DNA from 3 places in the Actinomadura napierensis genome. Region 3 is predicted to be linked to each of the others. Evidence: riboswitches for the same ligand, from Rfam matches in the RefSeq annotation. Region 3 holds a riboswitch; each other region holds the start of a gene.
The links. A riboswitch is a leader RNA that binds a small molecule or an ion and turns the genes downstream of it on or off. The one in region 3 is predicted to bind cyclic di-AMP.
Positions count from the first base shown of each region.

Region 1: another riboswitch for cyclic di-AMP. It lies ahead of ABD296_RS46350 (C40 family peptidase); the one in region 3 lies ahead of ABD296_RS13905 (NlpC/P60 family protein).
Region 2: another riboswitch for cyclic di-AMP. It lies ahead of ABD296_RS05990 (CHAP domain-containing protein); the one in region 3 lies ahead of ABD296_RS13905 (NlpC/P60 family protein).

Region 1 covers NZ_BAAAMR010000171.1:5,557-9,757, reverse strand. The annotation lists gene ABD296_RS46365 (amidohydrolase family protein) at 1-65, shown strand, start outside; gene ABD296_RS46360 (Mut7-C RNAse domain-containing protein) at 119-892, shown strand; gene ABD296_RS46355 ((deoxy)nucleoside triphosphate pyrophosphohydrolase) at 939-1,322, shown strand; gene ABD296_RS46350 (C40 family peptidase) at 1,319-2,347, opposite strand; cyclic di-AMP (ydaO/yuaA leader) riboswitch at 2,355-2,481, opposite strand; gene typA (translational GTPase TypA) at 2,690-4,201, shown strand, end outside.
Region 2 covers NZ_BAAAMR010000006.1:144,476-148,676, forward strand. The annotation lists gene ABD296_RS05985 (bifunctional glycosyltransferase/CDP-glycerol:glycerophosphate glycerophosphotransferase) at 1-1,803, opposite strand, end outside; gene ABD296_RS05990 (CHAP domain-containing protein) at 2,007-2,831, opposite strand; cyclic di-AMP (ydaO/yuaA leader) riboswitch at 2,844-2,999, opposite strand; gene ABD296_RS05995 (PP2C family protein-serine/threonine phosphatase) at 3,482-4,201, opposite strand, start outside.
Region 3 covers NZ_BAAAMR010000020.1:31,016-35,216, reverse strand. The annotation lists gene ABD296_RS13915 (LacI family DNA-binding transcriptional regulator) at 1-57, opposite strand, end outside; gene ABD296_RS13910 (LuxR C-terminal-related transcriptional regulator) at 491-760, shown strand; gene ABD296_RS13905 (NlpC/P60 family protein) at 1,164-2,141, opposite strand; cyclic di-AMP (ydaO/yuaA leader) riboswitch at 2,145-2,350, opposite strand; gene ABD296_RS13900 (amino-acid N-acetyltransferase) at 2,573-3,103, shown strand; gene ABD296_RS13895 (RDD family protein) at 3,109-3,948, shown strand; gene ABD296_RS13890 (RDD family protein) at 3,956-4,201, shown strand, end outside.

The sequences.
Region 1 (4,201 bases), on a different contig from region 3:
GCCACGACGTCCCGTCCCTGCTGAGCGCGCTGGAGGCGTCGGCGGGGCGCCTCGCCGCCGCCTGACGCCCGGCGGAATTCCGGCGAGGACCGTCGGCACCGCGTGGCATGCTGGCGGCGTGGAATCCGAGATACGCGTCCGCATCGCCGACGACCTGCTGATGTTCCTGCCCGCCGCCCGCCGCGAACCGCTGCGCCGGGTGCCGTGGGACGGGACGTCGACGCTCGGGCACGTCGTGGAGTCGCTCGGAGTCCCGCTCCCCGAGGTCGGCCGGCTGACCGTCCGCGGCGAGCCCGCCGGGGCGTCCGTCCGCCCGGCCGCCGGCGACGAGGTCCGCGTGGACGCCGTGCCCCGCCCCCAGCCGGTCCCGCTGGAGCCCGGCCAGGAGGCGCCCCGCTTCCTGCTCGACGTCCACCTGGGCACGCTGGCGCGCCGGATGCGGCTCCTCGGCCTCGACACCGCCTACCACAACGACATGGACGACCCGGCGCTGGTCGTCCAGGCGAACGCGGAGCGCCGCGTCCTGCTCACCCAGGACCGCGGCCTCCTGCGCCGCCGCGCGCTCTGGTTCGGCGCCTACGTCCGCGGCTCCCGCCCCGACGACCAGCTCCGCGACCTCCTGGACCGCTTCGCGCCCGTCCTCAGCCCCTGGACGCGCTGCACCGCCTGCAACGGCGTCCTGCTCCCCGTCGACAAGCAGGAGATCGAGCGCGACCTCGAAGCGGGCACCCGCCGCAGCTACGACGTCTACGGCCGCTGCGCCGACTGCGGCCAGGTGTACTGGCGCGGCGCCCACGGCGACCACCTTGAGAAGATCGTCGAAGAGGCGACCCGCCGGGTCGAGGCGGCCCGCACCGGAACCGTCCGGGCGGAACCCGCCGTCTCAGAATGACCGGGCGGAACGGGAGGGGCTGGTCACCATCGGCGATCTGGTAGTCGTGGGCGCGGCGATCATCCGGGACGGGCGGCTGCTCGCCGCGCAGCGGGCCGAGCCGCCGCACATGGCCGGCGGCTGGGAGCTGCCCGGCGGCAAGGTGGACCCGGGCGAGTCCGACGAGGACGCCGTCGTCCGCGAGTGCCACGAGGAGCTCGCCATCAAGATCCGCCCGCTCCGCCGCGTCGGCGGCGACTGGCGGCTGAGCGAGCGCGCCCTCCTGCGCGTCTGGACCGCCGAGATCGTCGAGGGCGAGCCGCAGGCCTTGGAGCACCTGGCCCTCCGCTGGCTCACCCGCGACGACCTGTACGACGTCGCCTGGCTCCCCGGCGACCGCCCCGTCATAACCGAACTGGAACCCGACCTCCGCCCGACCGCCAAGGGCTAGGAGATTCGATTCGCGCCGGCGTAGTCGGAGCGGGTGGACAGTTTGGAGATCTTCACCACATCGCCGGTCTGCGGGGCCTGGAGGAACTTGCCGTCGCCGACGTAGATGCCCATATGGTGCAGGTTGCTGCCGAAGTAGACCAGGTCGCCGGCGCGCAGCGAGCCGCGGGAGACCTTGCTGCCGAGCTGGTAGAGGTCGCCGGTGTAGTGCGGCAGGCCGGACTTGCCGACCTGGGCGTAGGCCCAGACGACGAGGCCGGAGCAGTCGAAGGAGCTCGGGCCGGCGGCGCCCCAGACGTAGGGGCTGCCGAGCTTGGTGAGGGCCTTGCGGGCCATCTTGGCGGGCAGGTCCGAGCCCTTGATCGTGGCGGTGAGGCCGGACTTGGGGTCGGTGGTGTGGGTGGTGGTGAGCTTGTCGAGGCGCTTGACGACCTCGTCCACCTTGGCCTTGGCGGCCTTGCGGGCGGCCTGCACCTTGGCCTGGGCCTGCTTGACCTGCTCGGTGCGGTCCTGGGCGGCGCGCTGGGCGGCCTCGGCCTGGTCGACCTGCTTCTGCAGGGCGAGGACGGTGGTGGCCTGGTTCTGCTGGAGGTAGGCGGAGTCGGAGAGGCTGTCGGCGCTGCCGCCGGAGCTGAAGATCGCGTCGGGCCCGCCGCTCATGTAGTTGGCGGCGGCCAGCTGCGCGAGCCGCTGCCGGGCGGGCGCGGTCTGCTTGAGCAGCTGCTGCGCGTACTTGGCGGCGGCCTGCTCGGCCTTGACGGCGTGGCCGAGGTCGACGCGCGTCTTGTTGTACTGCTCGGTGAGCGTCTCCGCCTCGTCGTTCAGCTCTTTCAGGCTCTGCTTCAGGCCCTTCTCCGTGGTGGGGAGGGGACTGGGCGTGCCGGTGGCCGACGGGGCGGCGGCGGGGCCGAAGGGGGTCGCGGCGTGCGCGGCGACGGGCGCGGTGGCGCCGAGGCCGGCGAGCAGCAGTGCTGCGGCGGTCACGGTCGGCGCGACGCGCCGCCGGTGAACGGGGTCCGGTGCCAAGCCGGTGTTCTCCTCTCCTCGCTCGCCTACCGGGTTAGCTGACGGGTTCGGGCCAGGAGTCGCCCTACGACGTGCGTCGATTCACCCCAGGGGGATGGGTCCCCGGTTCGCCCGCGGGTGGGTGCCGCGGGGGATTCGGCGGTCCGGCCGCAGCCCCGGGGGGTGGGGCTCCGGACGACCGGATCTCGGGAAGATTACAAAGGATGGACAAAGATGGCCAATCGGGGCCCCTGTGAGGCATGGGAACGGGCGGCTCGGGGCGGGTTGCGCCCTGCGCCAAGTAGAATGAAGGTAGCCGCGCGTCTGCGGCGACTCCCGAACTCTCACGCAAGGCGAGCCCGCATGCCCATCTCCACGCGCGACGACCTCCGGAACGTCGCGATCGTCGCCCATGTCGACCACGGCAAGACGACGCTGGTCGACGCCATGCTCTGGCAGTCCGGTGCCTTCCGCGAGAACCAGGACGTCGACGACCGCGTCATGGACTCCAACGACCTGGAGCGCGAGAAGGGCATCACCATTCTCGCCAAGAACACCGCCGTCCGGCACAACGGCATGACCATCAACATCATCGACACGCCCGGCCACGCCGACTTCGGCGGCGAGGTCGAGCGCGGCCTGTCCATGGTGGACGGCGTCGTCCTGCTGGTGGACGCCAGCGAGGGCCCGCTGCCGCAGACCCGGTTCGTGCTGCGCAAGGCCCTGGAGGCCAAGCTGCCGGTGATCCTGGTCGTGAACAAGACCGACCGTCCCGACGCCCGCATCGACGAGGTCGTGGACGAGACGTACGAGCTGTTCATGGACCTCGACGCCACCGAGGAGCAGATCGACTTCCCGATCGTGTACGCCTCGGGCCGGGCCGGGCGCGCGTCGCTCGCCAAGCCCGCCGACGGCGGCATGCCCGACAGCGAGGACCTGGAGCCGCTGTTCTCGGTGATCACCGAGACGATCCCGGCGCCGTCCTACGACCCGGACGGGCCGCTGCAGGCGCACGTGACGAACCTGGACGCCTCCAGCTACCTCGGCCGGATCGCGCTGTGCCGGGTGCACGCCGGGACGATCAAGAAGGGCCAGCAGGTCGCCTGGTGCCGGCACGACGGCAGCATCGAGAAGGTGAAGATCACCGAGCTGCTGATGACCGAGGCGCTCGCCCGCAAGCCCGCCGACGAGGCGGGGCCGGGCGACATCATCGCGATCGCTGGCATCCCGGAGATCATGATCGGCGACACCATCGCCGACCCGGAGGACCCGCGCCCGCTGCCGCTGATCACGGTGGACGAGCCCGCGATCTCCATGACGATCGGCACCAACACCGGACCGATGGCCGGCCGCGAGAAGGGCACCAAGGTCACCGCCCGGATGGTGAAGGACCGCCTCGACCGGGAGCTGGTCGGCAACGTGTCGATCAAGGTGCTGCCGACCGAGCGGCCGGACGCCTGGGAGGTGCAGGGCCGCGGCGAGCTGGCGCTGGCGATCCTGGTGGAGAACATGCGCCGGGAGGGCTACGAGCTGACCGTCGGGAAGCCGCAGGTCGTCGCCAAGGAGATCGACGGCAAGAAGCACGAGCCGGTCGAGCGGCTCACCGTCGACATCCCCGAGGAGCACCTCGGCGCGGTCACGCAGCTGCTGGCGGTCCGCAAGGGCCGCATGGAGCACATGACCAACCACGGCACCGGCTGGATCCGGATGGAGTTCCTGGTCCCGGCCCGCGGCCTGATCGGGTTCCGCACCGAGTTCATGACCGAGACGCGCGGCACCGGCATGGCGCATCACGTGTTCGAGTCCTACGAGCCGTGGTTCGGCGAGCTGCGCACCCGGCCGTCCGGCTCGCTGGTCGCCGACCGGTCCGGCGCC
Region 2 (4,201 bases), on a different contig from region 3:
GCTCTCGAAGACCACCAGGCCCTTGCGGACGGGCAACCGGGTCAGCACCCGGTTGAACACCACCGCCTTGGTCCGGCCCGAGGTCAGCGTGCGGCGCACGGACCTCTCCAGCCGCCGCGCCCGCCTCCGGCCGAGCCGCGCCGGCGGGCTGGCGGCCGCGCGTGCGACGGCGCCGGCGGCGCGCCGCCTCCGCGGGTCGCCGGTCTGGAGCGTGAACGCCAGGTGCCCGCCCTCGGTGACGTAGGAGCACAGCGTGTCCCCCGCGAGGCGCGTCAGCCGGGGCCGGACGGGCAGTCCGACACCGGAGAGGTCCGGCGCGCCGGGGCCGGCGGGCGGCCCCGGCCGGGTGATCATCTCCTCACCGTCCGCCGTCACGCGGAGCCGGACGTCCCACACGGGATCGGCGAATCCGAGCGGCCGGACACGGGCGCGCGGATCGAACCGGGCCCGCCACGCCAGCCGGTCGCCCTCGTGGACGATCTCGGCGGGCACCCGGATCCGGCGGGCGCCGTGGCGCCGGTCGCGGAACTCCAGCGACGCCGCCAGCTTCGCGCCGGGCGGGACCCGGCCCAGCGGGTTCAGCACGTGCCCGGCCATGTGCGCGCGTCCGCCGCGCACCTCCAGCCGCGTCACGGTGGCGGCCGGCCGCAGCTCCTTGAGCGGGCACAGATGGAAGCCGAAGTCGGTGACGTCCAGGACGCGGCGCCCGAGGTCGCCGCGCGGCGGGCCCGCGCCCCAGAAGATCCGCCCGTCCCGCTCCACCAGCGGGGCGTGCAGCTCGCACCCCCGGTCCGGGAGGTACTCGGCCGCGGCGAGCGCCCCGGCCTGGTCGCCCTCCTTGATCAGGTAGGCGGCGATCGCGGGCAGCGGGTTCGCGGCCTCGAACACCACCGGGTCCAGCCCGGCCAGGTAGCCGGCGGCAAGATCCAGGAACCGGGCCCGGTAGACCGGGTCGCGGTCGCGCAGCTCGCGCAGGTAGAGCAGCAGGTCGTGGTTGACGAACTTGACGTCCTTGGCGTGCTTCAGCCCGTCCGCGCCGCGCAGCTCGAACAGCATGTCGATGCGCCGGTGGATCTCCAGCCGGTCGGCGAAGTTGTGCAGCTCGTCCCGCCGGTTGGAGATCGTCGGCATCACCGTCCGGTCCCGGACCAGCCAGTTGTAGACCCGGTGCGGGATCAGGGCCGTGCGCCGGGCCGCCAGGTAGGCCTCGGCGCTGAACAGCAGGTCCTCGTAGTGCAGCCGCTCCACGAACCGGAGCGCGCCGTCCTCCAGGAACTCCCGCCGGTAGAGCTTGTTGGTCGACAGCGTGTCGTAGAGCAGGTCGGGGTTCTCCTCCAGCGACCCGTACACCGCGCTCCGCTGGTACAGCCACGGGTACCAGGGGCGGACCCGGTCCTTGGCGCCCTCGGGCAGGTCCAGGAAGACCCGGTCGCAGCGCCCGGAGACCAGGTCCGCGCCGCTCTCCTGCGCGGCCGAGAGCAGGTTGAGGCAGGCGTGCGGGTCGAGCAGGTCGTCGCTGTCGAGGAACATCACGTACCGGCCGTCCGACCGTTCGACGCCGACGTTGCGCGGCCGGCCGCAGCCCCCGGAGTTGACCGGCAGGTGCACCGCCCGGACCCGGCCGGGGTGCGCGGCGGCGAGCCGCTCGGCGGCCTCCCCGGTGGCGTCGGTGCTCGCGTCGTCGACGACCACGGTCTCGACGCCGCCCAGCGACTGCGCCAGCGACGAGGCGACCGCCCGCGGCAGCCGCCGGGCGTCGTTGTAGGCGATCACCACCACGCTGACATCCGGGCGCACCCGCATGGGCCATCCCCTTCCGCTCCTCGGCGTGCAGGGATTCCTTTCCATCAAGGAGGCGTCAAGGGCCAACTCTGATCAAAAGCTGTCAATGCTTAGCATTACCCGACAGGCCCTGGCAGATCACCCCGGGAACGCCAAAGGCGCCCGGCCGGAACCGGGCGCCTTCTCTCCGCACAAAAATGATCTTTTCCGCGCGGTGGTGGCGATCAGGACTTGGCGTAGTCCGGGTATCCGTAGCCGACGACTTCGGACTTGTCGCGGACCTTCTCCTGGACGGCGTTGCCGGTGTTGCCCTCGACCGTGCTGATCGTCCCGTTGCCGTTGTCCTTGACGACGAGGCCGACGTGGTCGATACCGTCGATCCCGCCGCGGGACCCGTTCTGCCAGTCGAAGAACACGACCGCGCCCGGGCGGGCCTTCGTGCCCCACTTGCCCTCGTCCTTGAACCAGGTGGCGTGCTGGACGGTGTAGGCGTCCCAGCCCATGTTCCGCACGCCGGTCTGCGCGCTGAGCCAGGAGACGAACATGTCGCACCACTCGGCGCCCTTGTAGTCGCCGACGCTGCCGCCGTCGCGCCGGGCGGTCACCGCGGCGTGCGAGGTGGAGGCGTACCAGTCCGCGTACTTGGTGGACCCGTTCCGGCCCTCCTCCACGCCGACCTGCGACTTGGCCAGCTTGATCACGGTCGACGCGTCGACCGTGCTCGCCTTGCGCGCCGAGCGCCCGGACTCGGAGCGCTCGGACTTGAGGTGCTCGGACTTGACGTGCTCGGACCTGCCGGCGACCGCCCCCTCGCGGCTGACCGCGGCGGCGGCCTGCGCGGGGGTCTCGGCGGACGCGGTGTCCCCGCTCAGGGGGTTGAAGATCGCGAGTCCGACCGCCCCGGCCATCACACCCGCCACGGCGACGCCCACGGCCCGGTCCTCGGGGCTCATGCGGGCGAGCGCGGCGCGGGGGGCGGCGCCGTTCAGGCGCAGCGCGCTCAGTCGGGGGGCGATGTTCTCGAAAAGACGATCGAAACGACCGGTCATGCAGGGAATCTCCTTGTCTCCCATGACGCCTACCGGGTTAGCTGACGGATTCGGGCATGGAAGAGCCCTACGGCGCGTACTGACGGACGCGCCGATTCACCCCTGGAACCTTGGGTCCCCGGCTCCGTCCGGTCGGGTGGACCTGGACGGACTCGGCCTCGCACCGCGGAACGCGGTGCCGGATATTCGGATGTATCTCAGCGACTGATCTCGAGGAGGGCGCGCATCGTGTGGCGCGCGTCGCGTGCGGAGCCCGCTCCGCGACCCTCGGCCGCGCATGGAAGCGGCCGGCGTGCAACGCATGGAACGCGCTGCGTGATTCGGGAAAGAAGGTACCAACGCTCAGCGGAAAAGCAAACCAGGAGCAAAAGGATCTTTTGCCTGGTCAGCACCCCTCCGCGGGATGATCGAGCGCCCCCGGCCGCGCGCTCTCGGCGATCTTTGTCCGGAGCGCCGGAAACCCTTATGGGAAGGGCGATTTCGATAACCGTCGCGAGCGCCGGGAAAGGTAAAATGATCAAATGGCGATGGGCGGGCGCGGATGCGCGGACGCGGACCGGCGCGCGTCGCAGATCACACCGGCCCCGCCTTCCCCGCGCCGGTGTGCTGTGCATCACCCCTGGTCACCGGCGGGTCTGACCAGGGCATGATCACTCCACGTGCAGGGCGAACATCGTGGTGTCGTCGGCCGCCCGGTCGTGCTCCATCCGCGCCAGCACCTCGTCCAGCGCCAGTTCCGGCCCCGCCGAGGAATCCCGGAGAATGCCGGTGAGCCGCGCTATCCGCTCGTCCAGGTCGGCGTCGCGGCGCTCCACCAGCCCGTCGGTGTAAAGGAAGATCAGATCCCCCGGCCGCAGTTCCGTGGAGATCGTCTTGTACTCCCAATCCGGCAGGGCGCCGAGCAGCGGGTCGCGATAGACCTCCAGCGGCTCGGCGTGGCCGTCCCGCACCAGGATCGGCGGCAGGTGCCCGGCGCACGTCCACTCCATGACGCGCTGTTCCGGCCGGTAATGGCCGACGATGGCCGTCCCCGTCGCCGGCGGGTCCATGCTGCCGACCAGCTCGTTCAGCCAGCCCACCAGCCGCCCCGCCGGCTCGCCGGTGCACGACAGGCCCAGCAGCCCGTTGCGGCTGCGCGCCATCGACGCCGCCGCCGGCAGGCCGTGCCCCGCCGCGTCCCCGATCGCGAACAGCGCCCGGCCGTCCGGCATCGCGCGGGTGGCGAACCAGTCCCCGCCGATCCGCGCCGTGCTCTCGGCGGCCAGCGCCCGGATCGCCACGCGCAGCCCCGGCAGCTGCCCGACCTCCTCTTCGTCCGGCAGGATCGCCCGGCGCAGCGTCACCGCCACCTTGCGCTCCTGGGCCGTGCG
Region 3 (4,201 bases):
GGTCCCAACTGAGACCCCGGCACGCCTCGCGACCTCGCGGATACTGGTCTGTGGCAAGTCGCTCCTCGTCCGCCCCGGTGGTGTTTCCCCAGGTAGTTGGGCTTTCCTGTGTCAATCCCCGAAAACCCGGTCACGCATTGCGACCATCCGGGCACAGATAGCACTTAACCAGCGCTTGACGGGCCGGATCCGGCCGCCTAGCGTTCCGAGCCGAAGCGTAGCTTGAAACGATTCACGATCTTCGTCCGCGGCGAGATCCGGTGAGTCCAGGGAGGAAGGACGGGTTCGGAACGGCGAGCCAGACCCGCCCCTGCCAACGTGGCCAACGACTGAATCGTCACCCGGAGTTCCCCCGCAAGCCCCCGCAATCGGCCTAACGGCCACCTCCGGCCAAGCTTCGCGAGACAGCAAAGGAACCGAACCGATGATCTAGTCCGGAAGGCTCCGGACCCGGCAACCCAACGCATGCAGATCGAGGCCCAACCCGTGCCTGTGCAGCGGACGGCTGCATCCCCGCGGTCATCAACCACGGACGAGGGAGGACGGAGTGGAAACAGCCACACTCGATTTCGGGCTGAGCGACGAGGAGATCAGGTTGCTCTCCCAGATCGCCAGCGGTGTCACCGCTGATGTGGCGGCTCGCAAGCTGGAACTGAGCGCGCGGACCCTGCGCCGCCGGCTGCGCAACATCTGCGACCGGCTGGAGGTCAACACCCCTATCGAGGCCGTGGTGTGGGCGGCCCGAAGGCAGCTCATCTAGCGCGACCCGACGACGCCCGTCAGGGGACGGCGGGCGTCACCCGGAAACCAGCCCGACCGGAAGCAAGTCCAGCGATGCGAACTCGTCCGACCCCGCAGCGGCGGCGCCGAACCCCTGACAGGTAGGTCCCTGGCAGAAAGCGCCGCCGCGGGACGAGTTCGATTTCACTGCATTGCCCTTGGCGGTCGGGCGCTGGGGCGCCCTCCCTTCAACGGGCAAAGCGGCGATCGCTGCATCGCTCCGACTCGCCCTGGGGGCTCGCTTCGCGATCGGATTCTCGCTTCGCTCGAATCCGGCTTCGCACGCGATCGCATCGTTGCGGTCCGCTCCGGCTGAGGTTAAGACGCGTTTCCACGGCGGTCCGGCGTGGTTCAGGTTCGGGCGGTTTGTTCTTTGTGGGGGGTCAGGCGACTCGGACTACGCCGGCTATGGGGCGGCCGGACAGGGAGGCGATGCGGACGACGTCGCCGGTGTGGGGGGCGTGGATCATCTTGCCGCCGCCGACGTACATCCCCATGTGGTGCAGGTCGGAGTAGAAGAAGATGAGGTCGCCCGGCCTCATCTGGCTCTCCGAGACGTGGGTCCCGGCGTTCCACTGGCTGCCGGTGTAGTGCGGCAGGTTGATGCCGACCTGCTTGTAGGCCCACATCGTCAGGCCCGAGCAGTCGAACGTGGTCGGGCCGGCCGCGCCCCAGACGTACGGCCTGCCGAGCTTGCTCATCGCGTACCGCAGCGCCTGCGCGGCCTTCCCGTCGCCGATGACGGGCAGCTTCGCCAGCAGGCTCGGGTCCTTCTTGACGGCCTTGCCGCGGACCTTCTCGTAGGCGGAGGTGACCTTCTTCTTCTGCTCGGTGAGCTGCGTCTTCAGCTGCGTCACCTGCTGGGTGCGCTCCTCCGCGGACTTGCGCGCGCGCTGGGCGGACTGCATCGCCTGCATGAGGCCGAGGACCTGGGTGCTGTCCTGGGTGGCGAAGTAGTTGAGCGTCGCGGCCTGGTCCAGGACGGCCTGCGGGTCCTGGGCGGAGATGAACGAGACCGTGGGGTCGGTGCCGCCCTGCATGTAGCTGGTGGCGGCCAGCTCGCCGACCTTCTCGCGCAGGCCCTCCAGGGACTTCTGCTGGCGCGTGGCGTTGGTAGCGGCGACCTTGGCCGCCCGCTGCGACTGCTGCAGCTTCACCTTCAGGCCGTTGTACTGCTCGGTGAGCTGCTCCAGCTGGTCCGCGAGCTTGAACGCCTGGTCCTTCAGCTCCTTGGCCGACGGGTCGGGGTCGGCGTGCGCCGCGGGGAACGAATGGGGGGCCACCACGTGGGGTGTGATGGAAAGGGCGGTGAGCGCGCCGGCGATCGTGAGCGCCCGGACGCGGAAACGAGCCGTCCGCACCAAATCTCCTCTCCTTGTCCGCCTACCGAGTTAGCTGACGGGTTCGGGCCGGAGCAGCCCGTCCGCTGAGCGCGCGCGGATTTCGGTCCACGCGGCTGCGGATTCACCCCAGACGGAATCGGTTCGGGGCGGTCCCCGAACGCTCCGAAAGTGGGTCCCCGGCTCCTCGGGGCGCCGGCTGCGGCCCGTGGACTCGGCGGTTCGGCCTCCGTTTCGCGGAAGGCCGACGTCAGAGCGGGACACTAACGGAACCGCCAGGGGATGCCAACCAGAACATGCGAATTCGCAGGTCGTGGCGGACGGTGCGTGGGGTTAACGCCGGATTTGACGGCCCTTGGCGGGCCGGCGAGGGCCTTGGGGCCGGTGCGGTGCGCTCAGCGCGGCCGCCGGTGGCCGGGACCGGGCGGGGCGTTCGGTAACCTCGCCTGTTTGTGGAAGTCGTGATCAGGCGTGCCCGTACCGCCGACGTTCAGGGGATCCGCAGGCTGGTCGATCTGTACGCCGGGTCGGGGCGACGCCTGCTCAAGAAGTCCGCGGTGAAGCTGTACGAGGACGTCCAGGAGTACTGGGTCGCCGAGGACGTCGAGGGAACGGGCCCGGGGGAGGCCGGCCCCATCGTGGCGTGCGGGGCGCTCCACGTGATGTGGGAGGACCTGGCGGAGGTCCGCTCGGTCGCCGTCGACAAGGGGTACGGCGGACGCGGGATCGGGCACCGCATCGTCGCGCGGCTCCTGGAGACCGCGCGGGAACTCGGCGTTCGGCGGGTGTTCTGTCTTACCTTCGAAGTGGAGTTCTTCGCGCGCCATGGTTTCCAGCAGATCCTCGGTACTCCGGTGGCGCCGGAGGTGTACGAGGAACTCCTCCGCTCCTACGACGAAGGCGTTGCAGAGTTCTTGGACCTCGACAGGGTCAAGCCCAATACGTTGGGAAACACCCGGATGTTGCTTCGCCTGGAGGACTGACCCAGATGAGTGATTCCCCCAACCGCGGGCGGCCTTACCAACCGCCGCAGGGGCAGGGTTCGTACGGACCGCCGCCCCCGTACCAGGGTTCCCAGCAATGGCAGCAGCCCGAGCGGCAGGGGCAGGCTCAGCCGCCCGCGCAGCAGTGGCAGCAACAGCAGCAGCCTCCGTCCCACCAGCAGTGGCAGAACCCGCAGCAGGACCAGTGGCAGCAGCCGTCGTACGAGTCCTATGAGCAGCCGGCCTACGACCAGTACGGCGGGTCCTCCGGCGGGGACATGCCGCTGGCGCCCATCATGCGGCGCGCGGGCGCCCGGCTCATCGACAACGCGCTCGTGGCGGTCTTCGGGTTCGCGCTCGTCCTTCCCATCACGATCGGCGCGTTCGGGTTGGGCAAACCCGGTAGCAAGACCGAGGACGAGGGCGGCGTCTGGAACTGGCCCATCATCTTCACGCTGTTCGCGGTCCTGTCGGTACTGCCGTTCATTTACGAGGCGGTACAGCTGTCCATGTGGGGCCGAACGCTCGGCAAGCGCTTCTTGGGTATCGGTGTCGTCCAGGCCCGTCCCGCCGGGAATCCGCTGACGACGACGCAGGCCGTATGGCGGGCCGCCATCACCCACGTCGCCTACCAGATCGGCGTTTTCTTCTTCCTCGTGCTGGCCGTGATGGTGTGGCAGTACTTCGCCTACGGGATGGTGCTGGTCTGGGCGGGCGCCCTGATGGCCTACCTCTGGGCGATCTGGGACCAGCCGCTGCACCAGGCGCTGCACGACCGCTTCGCCGACACCCTCGTCATCGACGAGCGCGTCGGGTACGGCGAATACACCGAGTACGCGGAGTAGGGCCGCGATGGCGGCATCGCAAACGCCGGCACAGGGGTCGGAGGAGCCGTCAGGGGCGGAGAACGGCCTCCACGATGACGAGCCCGTGGCGCAGGAGGACGGGGACGGCCCGGCGCTCGCCGAGCCGGGGCAGCGCCTCCTGGCGCGCATCGTCGACACCCTGATCGTCGGCCTGCCCGTCATTATCGTGGTGAAGGAGTTCGTCTCCGGCCACGACTTCGACGTGGTCGCCCCGCCCGCCGTGGCCGGGTGC